Linked DNA regions of Sinorhizobium fredii NGR234. The protein of the gene in region 2 binds, or shares a complex with, the protein of the main gene of each other region. Links are inferred from orthologs where the notes say so. Each region holds a gene or a part of one and is shown on either strand. Other genes may lie near its edges.

The links.
Region 1: the proteins of NGR_RS21590 (region 2) and uvrB are in contact, whole or in part, in a crystal structure (PDB 7EGT), measured with the Thermus thermophilus proteins. The link is inferred for Sinorhizobium fredii NGR234 from one-to-one orthologs. Residues at the interface, in WP_096412145.1 of Thermus thermophilus: His654, Arg656, Phe657, Gln666, Asp668, Glu669, Lys680, Arg681, Leu682, Ser683, Lys685, Tyr686, Ala687; in WP_096411307.1 of Thermus thermophilus: Glu23, Leu25, Arg26, Asp27, Gly28, Glu29, Arg30, Phe31, Arg55, Glu326, Asp327, Phe328, Glu379, Ser382, Gln383, His398, Gly400, Arg401.

What each region holds. Positions count from the first base shown.
Region 1 is NC_012587.1:1,808,383-1,814,203, reverse strand. What follows is about bases 2,253-5,821. They hold uvrB (excinuclease ABC subunit UvrB), read right to left. Parts: upstream 5,438-5,821; coding sequence 2,453-5,437; downstream 2,253-2,452. Other genes in these bases: NGR_RS19995 (DMT family protein), read left to right, coding at 5,693-5,821. In the rest of the region: NGR_RS20015 (cold-shock protein), read right to left, coding at 1-101; NGR_RS20010 (DnaJ domain-containing protein), read left to right, coding at 634-1,221; NGR_RS32395 (hypothetical protein), read right to left, coding at 1,541-2,170. UniProt on the Escherichia coli protein: The UvrABC repair system catalyzes the recognition and processing of DNA lesions. A damage recognition complex composed of 2 UvrA and 2 UvrB subunits scans DNA for abnormalities.
Region 2 is NC_012587.1:2,133,541-2,141,258, forward strand. Bases 1,969-5,181 are described here. They hold NGR_RS21590 (ATP-dependent helicase), read left to right. Parts: upstream 1,969-2,365; coding sequence 2,366-4,981; downstream 4,982-5,181. Other genes in these bases: NGR_RS21585 (carboxymuconolactone decarboxylase family protein), read left to right, coding at 1,969-2,237; NGR_RS21595 (GNAT family N-acetyltransferase), read right to left, coding at 4,992-5,181. Outside these bases: NGR_RS21575 (efflux RND transporter periplasmic adaptor subunit), read right to left, coding at 1-735; NGR_RS21580 (cyclase family protein), read left to right, coding at 985-1,806; more of NGR_RS21585, read left to right, coding at 1,827-1,968; more of NGR_RS21595, read right to left, coding at 5,182-5,453; NGR_RS21600 (phosphoribosyltransferase), read right to left, coding at 5,540-6,250; NGR_RS21605 (GGDEF domain-containing protein), read left to right, coding at 6,534-7,718. UniProt on the Escherichia coli protein: A helicase with DNA-dependent ATPase activity. Unwinds DNA duplexes with 3'-5' polarity. Translocates on single-stranded DNA with 3'-5' polarity. Initiates unwinding more efficiently from a nicked substrate than double-stranded DNA.

The DNA.
Region 1 (5,821 bases), 330 kb from region 2 along the record:
GCGGAGATGTGGACGAAAACGTCCTTGGCGCCGCCGTCCGGCGTGATGAAACCAAAACCCTTGTCCTGGTTGAAGAATTTTACGATGCCCTTGGTGGCCATGGAAGAAGTCCTTTTCCTTCAGTCTGTCTTTGCCGCAACCCAGCGCTTCAATAGCACGGCTTGGCTGCTTGAGGTAGTGGATTCGTGCCCCTTTTGGGAAACGAATATGTCGTCTTCAGCGGTAGGCTGAAAGGCGTCGAGTGGTCACGATATCGGGGAAAAGACGTCTACGATGCCGCTTGCGGCAGACCCGGCTATGGCCGGGCTCAAACGAAAGTCCAGTCTCCGGGATTGAAATCGCCCGAACGGCGATAGGATTGGCAGTATTCGGGGTAAAAGGCAAGCGAAGAGTTCCGCCTACAGGCGCGCCTGCGCAATGCCTTGCACGACCGGGCTTTCCGGGACTTTGATAAAGCCGAACCAACACGCAAATGTCGTGGATTGCCTCGTTTCCACCACATTTTCGCCGCGACGCTTCGGTGAGCGTGGCGCGGTTTCGATGCGATCGCCGTGGACTTGCTGCCGGCGCAGCGAACCGGTAGGTCTGAACCGGACAGGACCATTGCAAATCGATGAACAACAGGTGGCCGGCTTGATCGATCCCTATGCCCTCCTTGGACTTGAACGCGACGCCGATGAGCGGGCTATCCGGGCGGCCTACCGCCGGGCGGTGAAGACGGCGCATCCGGACCGCGGCGGCGATGCCGAGCAGTTCGGCAAACTGCAGACGGCCTATGACCTTTTGAAGGATCCAGTGCGCCGCAAGGTTTTTGACGACACCGGCTACGATCCGCAGCTCGTCGACCCCAAACAGGTCAAGGGTCTGATGATGCTCGAGACGCTCGTCAACGACTTCATCCTCGACCTGCGCGAGCCCGGCAGCTTCGATCCGATCGCGGCCATGCGCCGAAAGCTCTCCGACGACATCGTCAAGACGCGCTTCCACATCCTCGAACTGGAGCGCCACCGGGCGCGCGTCCGCAAGCACCTCGACCGCCTCGGCCGGCGGCCGGAGACCGACGTCCTCGGCTCGATGCTGCGCGCCCGCAGCCAGTCGATCAGCGATGCGATCAAGACGGCCGAAGCGCAGATCGGCGTGATCGAGCAGGCCTATCAGATGCTCGAAGGCTATTCCTATGAGATGGAGCCGCTGGAGGTGGAGGCGCGGGCGGCGGAGTAGGGGGCTTCCGAATCGCTTCCAAACGCCTACTTCTGGCAGAGACTTCAATCTGCAGCCAATTGGGATCGCCGACCGGCGACACGTTGCTGGATGTCCAATTCGCGGAAAGTGGGGACGATCGGTTCGATCTAGGGGGCGCTTGGCGAAAAAGTAGGATTCGCGCTTTCCCCGACTTCGCGAGCCCGACCCCAGGCGCTAGAAGAAGTCTCCTCCTACTATTTCCCACAAGGGAACCTCATGCGCCGGCTGCCGTGAGCCGGCGCGACTTATTTATTTGGCCTCAGCAGGGAGGAGCGCCCCTGCGCCCGCCGGACCTGTCCTACCGGTTGTCGCCGCTATCCTGGTTGCCTCTTCCGGGATCTCGGTGATCCGGTCTTTGATCCTGGTTGCCCCTTCCGGGATCCTGGTTATCTCTGTGTTGGTCCTGGTTACCCCTTCCAGGATCCTGGCCGCCACCGCCACCGTCGTTGCCACCGCCGCCACCATCGTTGCCGCCGCCGCCACCATCGCCGCCGCCGCCGCCACCGCCGCCGCCGCCACCGCCGCCGCCGCCACCGCCACCGCCGCCGCCACCGCCGTTGCCGCCGCCGCCGCCACCACCGCCGCCGCCACCGCCGCCGCCGCCGCCGGAGCCACCGCCACCGGAGCCGCCACCGCCGTTACTGCCGGTGGGGTTGCCGTCGGTGGATGTCGTCGAAAAGACGTTGCGAATGAGCGCTGTGGCAAAGGGTGGGCATTGGTCGAGCTGCTCGGTCGTGAGAATATCGGCGCGGTTCTGCGCCATGCAGCATTGCTGATAGTTGGCTTCCGTCAGCGGGCTGCACTGCTGCGCCGTCAGTATGGGCCGTTCGGCCTCCTGGGCTCTTGCCGGTGGTGCTGCCGAGGCGAGAAAGCCCGCCGACAGGAGTGCTACGCTGGTGCTCATGAGACGTTGCTTCAGGGGCAACATGTTCGTTCTCCCTAAATTAGAAAGAACTGAAATTCGTAGTCCGCGCGTTTGTTCCCTCGGTCAGGCAAATTGGAAGCGGAAAAGCCTGTTGTAACGAGCAGTTGTAGCGCGTAGTTCAAGTGGCAGTTGAAATGTATGGAGGCTCTGCACGCGCGCTCCGCGTGCGGCGAGCCGATGGACGATGAAGGGCTTCTTGCGAATCTGCGTCGACGGACGCCACCTGTCGGCGCCCTGTCCAGAAAGCGGGCTATACGATTCTAGCCTGGTCTGTCGCCACGACTGCTACCGTCCCGGCCGCCCGGTCTTGCCCTTCGTCCTGCCTTGCCGGCGCTTCTCTTCCGCCGGATCCTCGTAGGAGCCGACGCCGGGCTTGGCGCGGACCAGCGGTTTGTCCGGCACTTTCCCAGTCACCGGCTTCTCGGTCCGGCCGACGGTCATCTCGTCGAGGCTGTTTTTCCTGAACAGCGATTTCCCGTCCGACTCGCTGCCCGCAGGAATCGCCACGTCGCGGCCCATTTCGTCGAGGTCGGGCTTGCGGAACAGGGGGCGCTCGGTGTCGGTGCCCGGGCCCATGTCGTCGAGCGAGGGTTTCTGGAAGAGTGACTTCTCCTCCGTGGCTTTGGATCCTCGGGTCGAAGCCGAGGATGACGGAGAAGACGGGGACGTCGAAGAGGAGGCGCCCTTTCGGTTCTCCTGCGATCGCGCCTCTTCCTTTCGCTTCCCTGTCGCGCCTTCGGCGCTCCGCGCCTCTTCCCGCGCCATCGGGTCGTCCAGCACGGCAAGCTCCGCGGCCTTGAGGCGCTTGATCTCGTCGCGCAGCCGCGCGGCGGTTTCGAAGTCGAGGTCGGCGGCGGCGTCGCGCATCTGTTTTTCGAGCGCGTTGAGATGTGCCTGCAGATTGTTGCCGACGAGGTGGCCGGCCTCGGCAAAGCCCTTGCCGGCGACGCCGGAGATGTCGGCGCGGACATGGTCGCGCTCGTAGACCGAGTCGAGAATGTCGGAGATCTTCGCCTTCACCGATTCCGGCGTGATGCCGTTTTCGAGGTTGTAGGCCATCTGCTTCTCGCGGCGGCGGGCAGTCTCCTCCATCGCCCGGCTCATCGAGCCGGTGATGGTGTCGGCATAGAGGATGACCTTGCCGTCGACATTGCGGGCGGCGCGGCCGATCGTCTGGATCAGCGAGGTTTCCGAGCGCAGGAAGCCTTCCTTGTCGGCGTCGAGGATGGCGACGAAGCCGCATTCGGGAATGTCGAGACCCTCGCGCAGCAGGTTGATGCCGACCAGCACGTCGAAGGCGCCGAGGCGCAGGTCGCGGATGATCTCGATGCGCTCCAGCGTGTCGATGTCGGAGTGCATGTAGCGCACCCGCACGCCCTGTTCGTGCAGATATTCGGTGAGGTCCTCGGCCATGCGCTTGGTCAGCACGGTGACGAGGGTGCGGTAGCCGGCGGCGGCGGTCTCGCGGATCTCGCCGAGCACGTCGTCGACCTGGGTTTTGGCCGAGCGTACCTCGACCGGCGGATCGATCAGGCCGGTCGGGCGGATCACCTGTTCGGCGAAGACGCCGCCGGACTGCTCCATTTCCCAGCCGCCGGGGGTTGCCGAGACGGCGATCGTGTCCGGACGCATCGCGTCCCATTCCTCGAAGCGCAAGGGCCGGTTGTCCATGCAGGAGGGTAGGCGGAAGCCGTATTCGGCCAGCGTCGCCTTGCGGCGGAAGTCGCCGCGATACATGCCGCCGATCTGCGGAATAGTGACGTGGCTCTCGTCGATGAAGATCAGCGCGTTGTCCGGAATATATTCGAACAGCGTCGGCGGCGGCTCGCCCGGCTTGCGGCCGGTCAGGTAGCGCGAATAGTTCTCGATGCCCTGGCAGGAGCCAGTCGCCTCCAGCATTTCCAGGTCGTAGCGGGTGCGCTGTTCGAGGCGCTGCGCTTCGAGCAGCCGGCCGGCCCGTTCCAGCTCGGTGAGGCGGTGCGCCAGCTCGTCCTTGATCGCCTTGGTGGCGGCGTTCAGCGTCGGCCGCGGCGTCACATAGTGCGAGTTGGCGTAGATCTTCACCGATTTCAGGTCGCCAGTCTTCTGGCCGGTCAGCGGGTCGAATTCGGTGATGGCGTCGATCTCGTCGCCGAACATCGAGATGCGCCAGGCGGCATCCTCAAGGTGAGCCGGGAAGATCTCGATCGTGTCGCCGCGCACCCGGAACGAACCGCGCTGGAAATCCATGTCGCGGCGCTTGTATTGCTGTGCCACCAGGTCGGCGAGCAATTGCCGCTGGTCGAGCCGGTCGCCGACAGTCATCTGGAAGGTCATCGCCGTATAGGTCTCGACTGAGCCGATACCGTAGATGCAGGAGACCGAGGCGACGATGACGACGTCGTCGCGTTCGAGCAGCGAGCGCGTTGCCGAGTGGCGCATGCGGTCGATCTGCTCGTTGATCGAGGATTCCTTCTCGATATAGGTGTCGGAGCGCGGCACGTAGGCTTCCGGCTGGTAGTAGTCGTAGTAGGAGACGAAATACTCGACCGCATTCTCCGGGAAGAAGTTCTTGAATTCGGAATAGAGCTGGGCGGCAAGCGTCTTGTTCGGCGCCAGGATGACGGCCGGGCGCTGCGTCGCCTCGATCACCTTGGCCATGGTGAAGGTTTTGCCGGAGCCGGTGACGCCGAGCAGCACCTGGTTGCGCTCGCCGGAGGAGAGACCGTCGACGAGGTCGGCGATCGCCGTCGGCTGGTCGCCGGAGGGCTGGTAGTCGGTCACCATCTTCAGCGATATGCCGCCTTCGGATTTGTCCGGCCGGGCCGGGCGGTGCGGCGTCCAGAGCTTGCCGTCCTTGAAGAGCGGATTGCCGCTCTCGATCAGCGCCGCCAGCGCTTCGACCGTCGCGGTAACGCCGGAGCCGGTCGTCAGCTTGTCGGCATCCTCGAGCGAGACATCGAGACCGGCCACCGGGTTGAGACCGGCGGCGGCCCGCGTCTTCGGGTCGTGGCTGCCGCCCATCGATGTGCCGCGCGCGGTCTTGCCCGCGACGGTCTTCGCAGCGGCTTTCGAGGCGGTGATCTCGACCTTCTTGCGGTGTTTGCCGGCCTTGGAGGCGATCTCCCGCTGGCTCTCGAAAGCGGACGTTTCTGCTTCCGCCTCGAGTTGCTTCACCCAGTCGGAGACATTGCCGGACAGCGGCGTACCGGAAAGCGGCGCCTGCGGGGCCTCTTCGAAGCCGCTGGGTGTTGACGGTTTCTTCGGGGAACTCTTCGGAGATCGGGTCATGGCCGGGAATATGGAGAGAGTCAGGCCGAAAGCCAAGGGGGAAGGAGTACAAAAGGGAAACGGCCGGCTTGGATTTTCGGTCTTCTCGGATCAATCTCCGGCCAACAGCAACCGGGCCGAGCCGCCCGTTGCTTTTCGATGACAGGGATATGTCGACGATGAAGGGACTGCAGGTCGCGCGGCATGGAGAGGCTTGAAACGGCGGGGGCGGCCGGATCATCCTCGAACACCGATTCGCGTCCTTCCGAGGTCTTCATGTCCCTTGCCGTCAATCCCGCCTATGTCTGGCCGGTGGTGCTGCTGCTCGCCTCCAATGTCTTCATGACCTTCGCCTGGTACGGCCACCTGAAGTTCACATCCTCGCCGCTCTATATCGTCATCGTC
Region 2 (7,718 bases):
CTTGCTGGCAAAGCGTTCCGGTACCCAGAAATCGACAAGGATCTGCGACCGGTCGTCGACGACCGCGATCGGCGTGGAAGTGGTGACGTAGTCGCCGACATTGACGGTGATGATGCCGACGATGCCTTTCGACGGTGCGACGATGTCGCGCCGCCTGAGATCGAGCTCGGCTGTCCTCAGCGCCAGTTCGGCCGTCTGCATGGCGATCTCCGCGTCGCGGACTTCGACCGCCGTCACCGCGCGGGCCGTCCCGAGATTGCGGTAGCGCTCGACCTTTTCCCGGGCGCTGTCGCGCGTCAGCCGGGCGTGCTCGGCAGCAATCATCTGCTCGTCGCTGTCAAGCCGCGCGATCACCTGGCCTTCCTCGATGCGATCGCCCGATTTTACCAGAATTTCCGTGAGATTGCCCGTGGAGGCCGGCGTCACGGTGACCGAACGGATAGCCTCGCCGTTGCCGATCGCGTTCAGTCGGTTGTTGACGATTGCGCTCTCAGCCGGCCTTACGACAACGAGCGCCGCATCCGAGAAGCCGCGACGCCCACCTTCTCCGCGCCCGCCGTTGCGCTGCCCGCCGGCTCCGTCTCCGCTCTGCGTTCCCGACAGCGCATCGATAAGCGGATGCGAAACGCCGATCGCCCCGAGCGTTTCTCCCGCTCCGGGGGCAAAGCGCACCCAGGCGGCGCCCCCGACGACGAGAACGACGAGGCTGACCGCCAGTTGCTTCAAAAAGCGCATTCATGTCTCCGAATAAGATACGCGCTCCAGCGCGGCGCGTACCGGCGGAACGTCCCGAGTTGTCGTGAGTATCGTTATTTGCGTGCCTTCGGGCAATCTCGGAACGCCATCATTACGCATTTGTAATGAAAGCAGAATTTGTTGTCCGCATCATGGCGCCCCGGGGTTGGACGATTGCTGTTTACAGCCGCCGGAGCTCGGCTATTCTGCCGTCACTGAAACCGGACGTTGAAGAGCGGAGATGAGCACATGTGCGATGCATGCGTAATCGAATCGGTAAAGCAGCAGATGTTGTCGCGGCGCAGCTTCTTCCGCGCCGCCGCGGTCGGTACGGCGGGGGTTGCCGCCGCCGGCATGGGGATCGCGCCGGCGGCGCTGGCCGCAGGGCATGCCGGCGTCACCGACCTTACGCACGAACTCCACGAAGAATTTCCCACCTTCTTCGGCCAGCAGCAATTCTTTCGCGAGCAGAAGTTCAACTTTGCCGAACATACCTTCAACCTGTTCGAACTGCGGGTGAACGAACATACGGGCACCCATGTCGACGCGCCGCTGCATTTCTCTGCCGACGGTCTCTCGGTCGCCGAACTGCCGGTTGAAAAGCTCGTCGTGCCGCTCTGCGTTGTCGACATCCGCGAGAGGGCTTCCGCCGACCCGGATGCGCAGGTGACGCCCGACGACATCAAGGCGTGGATCGCCGCGAACGGCGACATCCCGGAGAACGCCTGTGTCGCGATGCTCTCCGGCTGGGCGGAACATATCGGCACGGACAAGTTCCGCAATGCCGATAGCGCGGGCAAGCTGCACTTTCCCGGCTTCCATGTCGAAGCCGCCAAGTATCTGCTGGAGGAAACGAAGACTGCAGGGATTGCCGTCGACACGCTGTCGCTCGACCATGGCATTTCGCCCGACTTCGCCACCCACCGCGCCTGGCTGCCCGAGGGCCGCTGGGGCCTCGAGGCAGCCGCCAACCTCGACAAGCTGCCGGCCAAGGGCGCAACGCTTGTTCTTGGTGCGCCGAAGCACCGCGGCGGCACCGGCGGCCCGGCGCGCGTCTTCGCCCTCGTTTGACACCTCATGCAGGAGGAACCATGAGCACGATCGCGCCGCCGCCCAATCCGGAATCGAACCCGCGCGTCAAGGCGGTCTTCGACGACATCCGCGCCACGCGGAAATCGGACTTCATCAACAATATGTGGCTCTGGCTCGCCTTCGATCCGGATCTCCTGGAGCGCACCTGGGCGGAGGTCAAGGCGGTGATGGCGACGCCCTCGGCGCTCGATCCGCTGGTGAAGGAGATGCTTTACATCGCGGTATCGGTCACCAATGGCTGCGGCTATTGCATTCATTCGCACACGGCCGCCGCCAAGGCGAAGGGGATGAGCGAGGCGGAACACGCCGATCTGCTCCGTGTGATTTCGCTGGCCGCCAAGACCAACCAGTTGGCGACCGCGTTGCAGGTTCCGGTCGATCCGGCCTTTGACGCCACGGCCCAGCGATAAGCGTCACCAGAAGACTGGCGCTGAAAACGCCAGTCTTTCCACAGGCTTGCCCGGGGCGGACGAGACTCCGGAATAAAAGAAGAACATCCTTTCTGGCCTTTCGGTCCCGAATCACTACATTGGGCCGCATGAGCAAAGGTTTCGACGACATTCCCTTCTTCGACGAGGAGCCGGCGCCGCGCAAACCCGCGCCTGCCGCCGGCGGCATCGCCGCGCGCGCCATGGCCGCCCGCGACAAGACCCAGCGGCCGGATTACCTCTCCGGTCTCAACCCCGAGCAGCGCGAAGCCGTCGAAACGCTGGAGGGGCCGGTCCTGGTGCTCGCCGGCGCCGGCACCGGCAAGACGCGGGTGCTCACCACCCGCATCGCCCATATCCTTTCGACCGGCCGTGCCTACCCCTCGCAAATCCTCGCGGTGACCTTCACCAACAAGGCGGCCCGCGAGATGAAGGAGCGCATCGGCGTGCTCGTAGGCCATGCCGTCGAAGGCATGCCCTGGCTCGGCACCTTCCACTCGATCGGCGTCAAGCTCTTGCGCCGCCACGCCGAACTCGTGGGCTTGAGATCCGATTTCACCATCCTCGATACCGACGACGTGGTGCGCCTGATCAAGCAGCTCATCCAGGCCGAAGGCCTCGACGACAAGCGCTGGCCGGCCAAGCAGTTCGCCGGCATGATCGACACCTGGAAGAACAAGGGCCTCGACCCGGCGCAGATCCCGGAGGGCGACGCCCGCGCCTTCGCCAACGGCAAGGGCCGCGAGCTTTATGTCGCCTATCAGAACCGGCTCCTGACGCTCAACGCCTGCGACTTCGGCGACCTGCTGCTGCATCCGATCCGCATGTTCCGCGCCAATCCGGACGTGCTGAAGGACTATCACGACAAGTTCCGCTACATCCTGGTCGACGAGTACCAGGATACCAACACGGCGCAATATATGTGGCTGCGGCTGCTGGCGCAGCGGCCGCAAGGTGCCCGGGAAAAACACCCCTCCCCACCCCCTCCCCACAAGGGGGAGGGGCAGGAGCGGGTGGCCGCGTCCCGCTCCCCATCGAACCTAGTCGAGGAACGCCTGTCGGCGCCGCAGGCTAGCCCCTCCCCCTTGTGGGGAGGGGTTGGGGAGGGGAAATCCCGGGAAGAAAAGCCCCGCGTCAACATCTGCTGCGTCGGTGACGACGACCAGTCGATCTACGGCTGGCGCGGCGCCGAAGTCGACAATATCCTCCGCTTCGAAAAGGATTTCCCCGGCGCCAAGGTCATCAAGCTCGAGCGCAATTACCGCTCGACCGAACACATCCTCGGCGCCGCCGCCCACCTGATCGCCCACAACGAGGGCCGGCTCGGCAAGACGCTCTTCACCGACCGTAGCCACCCGGACGACGAGAAGGTGCATGTGCATGCGGCCTGGGACTCCGAAGAGGAGGCCCGCGCCGTCGGCGAGGAGATCGAGCAGCTCCAGCGCAGGAAGCACAATCTCAACGACATTGCGATCCTGGTGCGCGCCTCCTTCCAGATGCGCGAGTTCGAAGACCGCTTCGTCACGCTCGGCCTCAATTATCGCGTCATCGGCGGCCCCCGCTTCTACGAGCGGCTCGAGATCCGCGATGCCATGGCCTATTTCCGCCTTGTCTGCCAGCCGGCCGACGATCTCGCCTTCGAGCGCATCGTCAACACACCGAAGCGCGGCCTGGGCGACACCACCGTCCGCAACCTTCACGACTACGCCCGCGCCCGCGACATACCGATGCTGGCCGCCGCAACCGAAATCATCGAAACCGACGAACTGAAGCCGAAGGCGCGCAAGGCGCTCTTCGACGTCGTCACCGATTTCCGCCGCTGGCAGACATTGCTCGAAACGACGCCTCATACGGAACTCGCCGAACAGATCCTCGACGAGAGCGGCTATACGGCAATGTGGCAGGCCGACAAGTCCGCCGAAGCGCCGGGACGCCTCGAAAACCTCAAGGAACTCATCCGCTCGATGGAGGCCTTCGAGTCGATGCGCGGCTTCCTCGAGCATGTCGCGCTGGTCATGGATGCCGAGCAGAACGAGAACATGGATGCCGTGTCGATCATGACGCTGCACTCCGCCAAGGGCCTGGAGTTCGACACCATCTTCCTGCCGGGCTGGGAGGAAGGGCTATTTCCGCATCAGCGGGCGCTGGACGAGGGCGGCCGCGCCGGTCTCGAGGAGGAGCGCCGTCTCGCCTATGTCGGCATCACCCGCGCCAAGCGTCGCTGCCATATCTGGTTCGTCTCGAACCGCCGCATCCATGGTCTCTGGCAGACGACCATGCCCTCACGTTTCCTCGACGAACTGCCGATCGACCATGTCGAGGTCGCCGAGCAGGACGTCTCCTATGGCGGCTACAATCGCGGCGGCTACGGCCAGTCGCGCTTCGACAAGGCCGACCCCTTCGAAAACACCTACCAGACGCCCGGCTGGAAGCGCGCCCAGCAGCACCGCACGGAAGCCACCCGCGACAATTGGGGCACCCGCTCAGGCCACGCCGTCGAGCGGATCGGCTACGGCGAATCCGGCCCCCGCACCCGCACCATCGAGGGCGAACTCGTCGCCAAGTCGACGACCGCCGAACCCTCGCGCTTCAATGTCGGCGACCGCGTCTTCCACCTCAAATTCGGCAACGGCAACATTGCCGCGATCGAAGGCAACAAGCTGACGATCGATTTCGACCGCGCCGGTCAGAAGCGCGTGCTGGACGGGTTTGTGGAAAGGGTGTGAAGGGGCGCCCTCAAATCACCATCCGATACATCACGAAGCCGGATTTTTCTGCCACCTTGTCGTAGAGCCGCATCGCCTTGAGGTTCGTCTCGTGGGTCAGCCAGTAAACGCGTGACGTGCCCGCCCTTCTTGCTGCTTCGAAGACACCGTTGATCAGCGCCTCGCCGACTCCTTTGCCGCGCGCTGCCTCGTTGATGAACAGGTCCTGGAGATAGCAATTCGGCTGGATCGCGGTGGTGGTGCGGTGAAAGATGAAATGCGTGAGCCCGACCAGCCGCCCCTTGTTCTCCGCAACCAGGGCATGCATCGGTTCATAGGCATCGAAGAATCGCGACCAGGTCATATGGGTAATGTCCTGAGCGAGCGCGCTTTCGCCCGCGCGTCCGTAAAAGGCGTTATAGCCTTCCCAGAGCAGCAGCCATTGTTCGTAGTCGCTCCGGACGACCGGGCGGATGGAAAGGTTTTCACTCATTGTCGAACCCACCGGAAAGGTCGTTACGGGGGCGCCAGCATAACCCTTGATATCGGCAAGGTCTATCTGGCAGCAGCGTCCCGTCATCACTCGCTTTGATCTGGACCGGTCGAGCCGGTTCGCACCTCTTTTCCTGCTCCTTCGCCTTTCGCGCGTCTCATCAGGGCGATCACCTCGGCATCGGTGGTCTGTTCGAAATCGACGTAATGGATGCTGACGGCATGGAAAGGATGAGGCGTCGCGAGGCAGACAAGGCGGTCGATCTGATGGCGGAGGCCGGCGATCGCGCTCGGCGGAGCCACCGGCACGGCGACGATAAGCGCCGCGGCGCCCGCCTTGCGGAGCGCCTGAACCGCGGCCCGGACCGTGCCGCCGGTGGCAATTCCGTCGTCGACGATGACGACATTGCGCTTTTCCGCTGAAATGCGCGGCCGATCGCCGAGGTAAAGCGTGCGGCGACGCTCCAGTTCGAGACGCTGACGCGCCGTCTCTGCCTCAAGGTACGCCTTGGACGGCTTGACCAGGCGCATCGCCTCGGCATTGAGAACCAACTGCGGCTCGTCGCCGTCGACGAGCGCTCCAAGACCGAACTCGGCATGTCCGGGAGCACCGATCTTCCTGACGATAAGGAGCTCGAGCGGAGCATCGAGAATTGCCGCCACCTCGAAGGCGACCGGCACGCCACCGCGCGGCAGCGCCATCACCAGCGGATCGGCAATGCCTTCGCGCGCTATCGCCGCGGCAAGCCGCCGGCCCGCATCGACCCGGTCTGCAAAGCAAAGGCTCTCATGGGACATGGCGCACGCTCCGGATCATCGTCTGACAGGTTGAACCGATGCACATCATGAGGGGCGACCGGCCATTCAGGCTGCATGGATCGATCGAGAACCTGGTCCAACCGGGATATATGGCCGCCATCGAAAATTTACGTCGCAACCAATGCGAGAAAGAAAGTCAAACCGCTCAAATTGCAGCGAATTTGGCCGGCCTTCGTTAACACGGCGACGCTACGAATTTGATCACGCATACCGCTGGCTCGAAAGCCATCCGCTTCATTTTAGCACGACAGGCCGTTTCGAAATGAGCATTTTCCCTGCCATATCGGTCATTGCGCAGCTGGCACTCCTGTCCGCCCTTCTACGCCTGCGAAGCTCCGAGACAGCCGCCCGAGACTTCTCGATCGCCTGCGCACTATCGGCGATTGCAACGCTTCTCCTGATGGCGTCGACGTCGTTCAGCATGCCGATTGTCGCGATGCCCGGTTATGCGGCGATGATTGCTGCGTTTTTCGGCTTTCTTATTGGCCTTCGCCGGCTGTTGGCCTCATCGGTCCCAATCGGCGTCTGTGCCGCGCTCGCACTTGCGGCAGCGGCGGCCGGCCTTCTTATCGACCCGGGCGGACAGGGCAGCCTCGCCGGAAGGTTGATCGTGATCGCAGGCTGCGGCGCGGCTCTGCTCGCCGTCATCGGCCTGCCGATCCTCGAGAGGCGGGCGAATGACAAGCGGGCGATCCGCACCGGCGCAATCGGCTTGCTGACGGTCGCCTTTACGGGGCTCGTTCACGCCCTGGGGTTCGCGCCCCAAACCTCCCTTGGCCTCTCCGCCTCCCCCGCATCGCTCATCTTCGACTTCTCGCTCGTCTTCCTGCAGCTATTCTTCCTTCCCGCTCTCTTCGTCGCAGTTATCCTTACGATCGAGAATCGCGTTATCGCCAACCTGAGAACGTTGCTCGCACGCGACCCCTTGACGGGGGCGCTGTCGCGCAGAGCGCTCATCGAAGACGGCGAACGGACCATCGCCGACTGCCTTGCCCATCATCGTCCGGCTGCCTTCCTCCAGCTTGACCTCGATTATTTCAAGCAGATCAACGACCATTACGGCCACGCCTGCGGCGACATGGCGCTCGCCCATTTCGTCGCGACGGTTTCCGCGTTTCTCGATGGGCGCGGTATCTTCGGACGGATTGGCGGGGAGGAATTCGGGATCGTGCTGCCGGACCATACCGAAGAGCAGGCAGCCGCCGTCGCCGAAGCGATCTGCCGCGCCGTTCGCGACACGCCGGTCGGTCGGGCGCATCAGCGCATCCGCTTGACGGTCAGCATTGGCATCGCCGCGGCAGCGCCCGGCGACACGATCATGGACGTGATGATCCGCGCGGATCTGGCACTCTACGATTCCAAGGCCGATGGCCGTGATCGCTGCTCGATCGCCAGGCAGCGCCATATCGATGCCAGCGCCCGCGCGCTTGCGGCCGCCGCGGCGCAA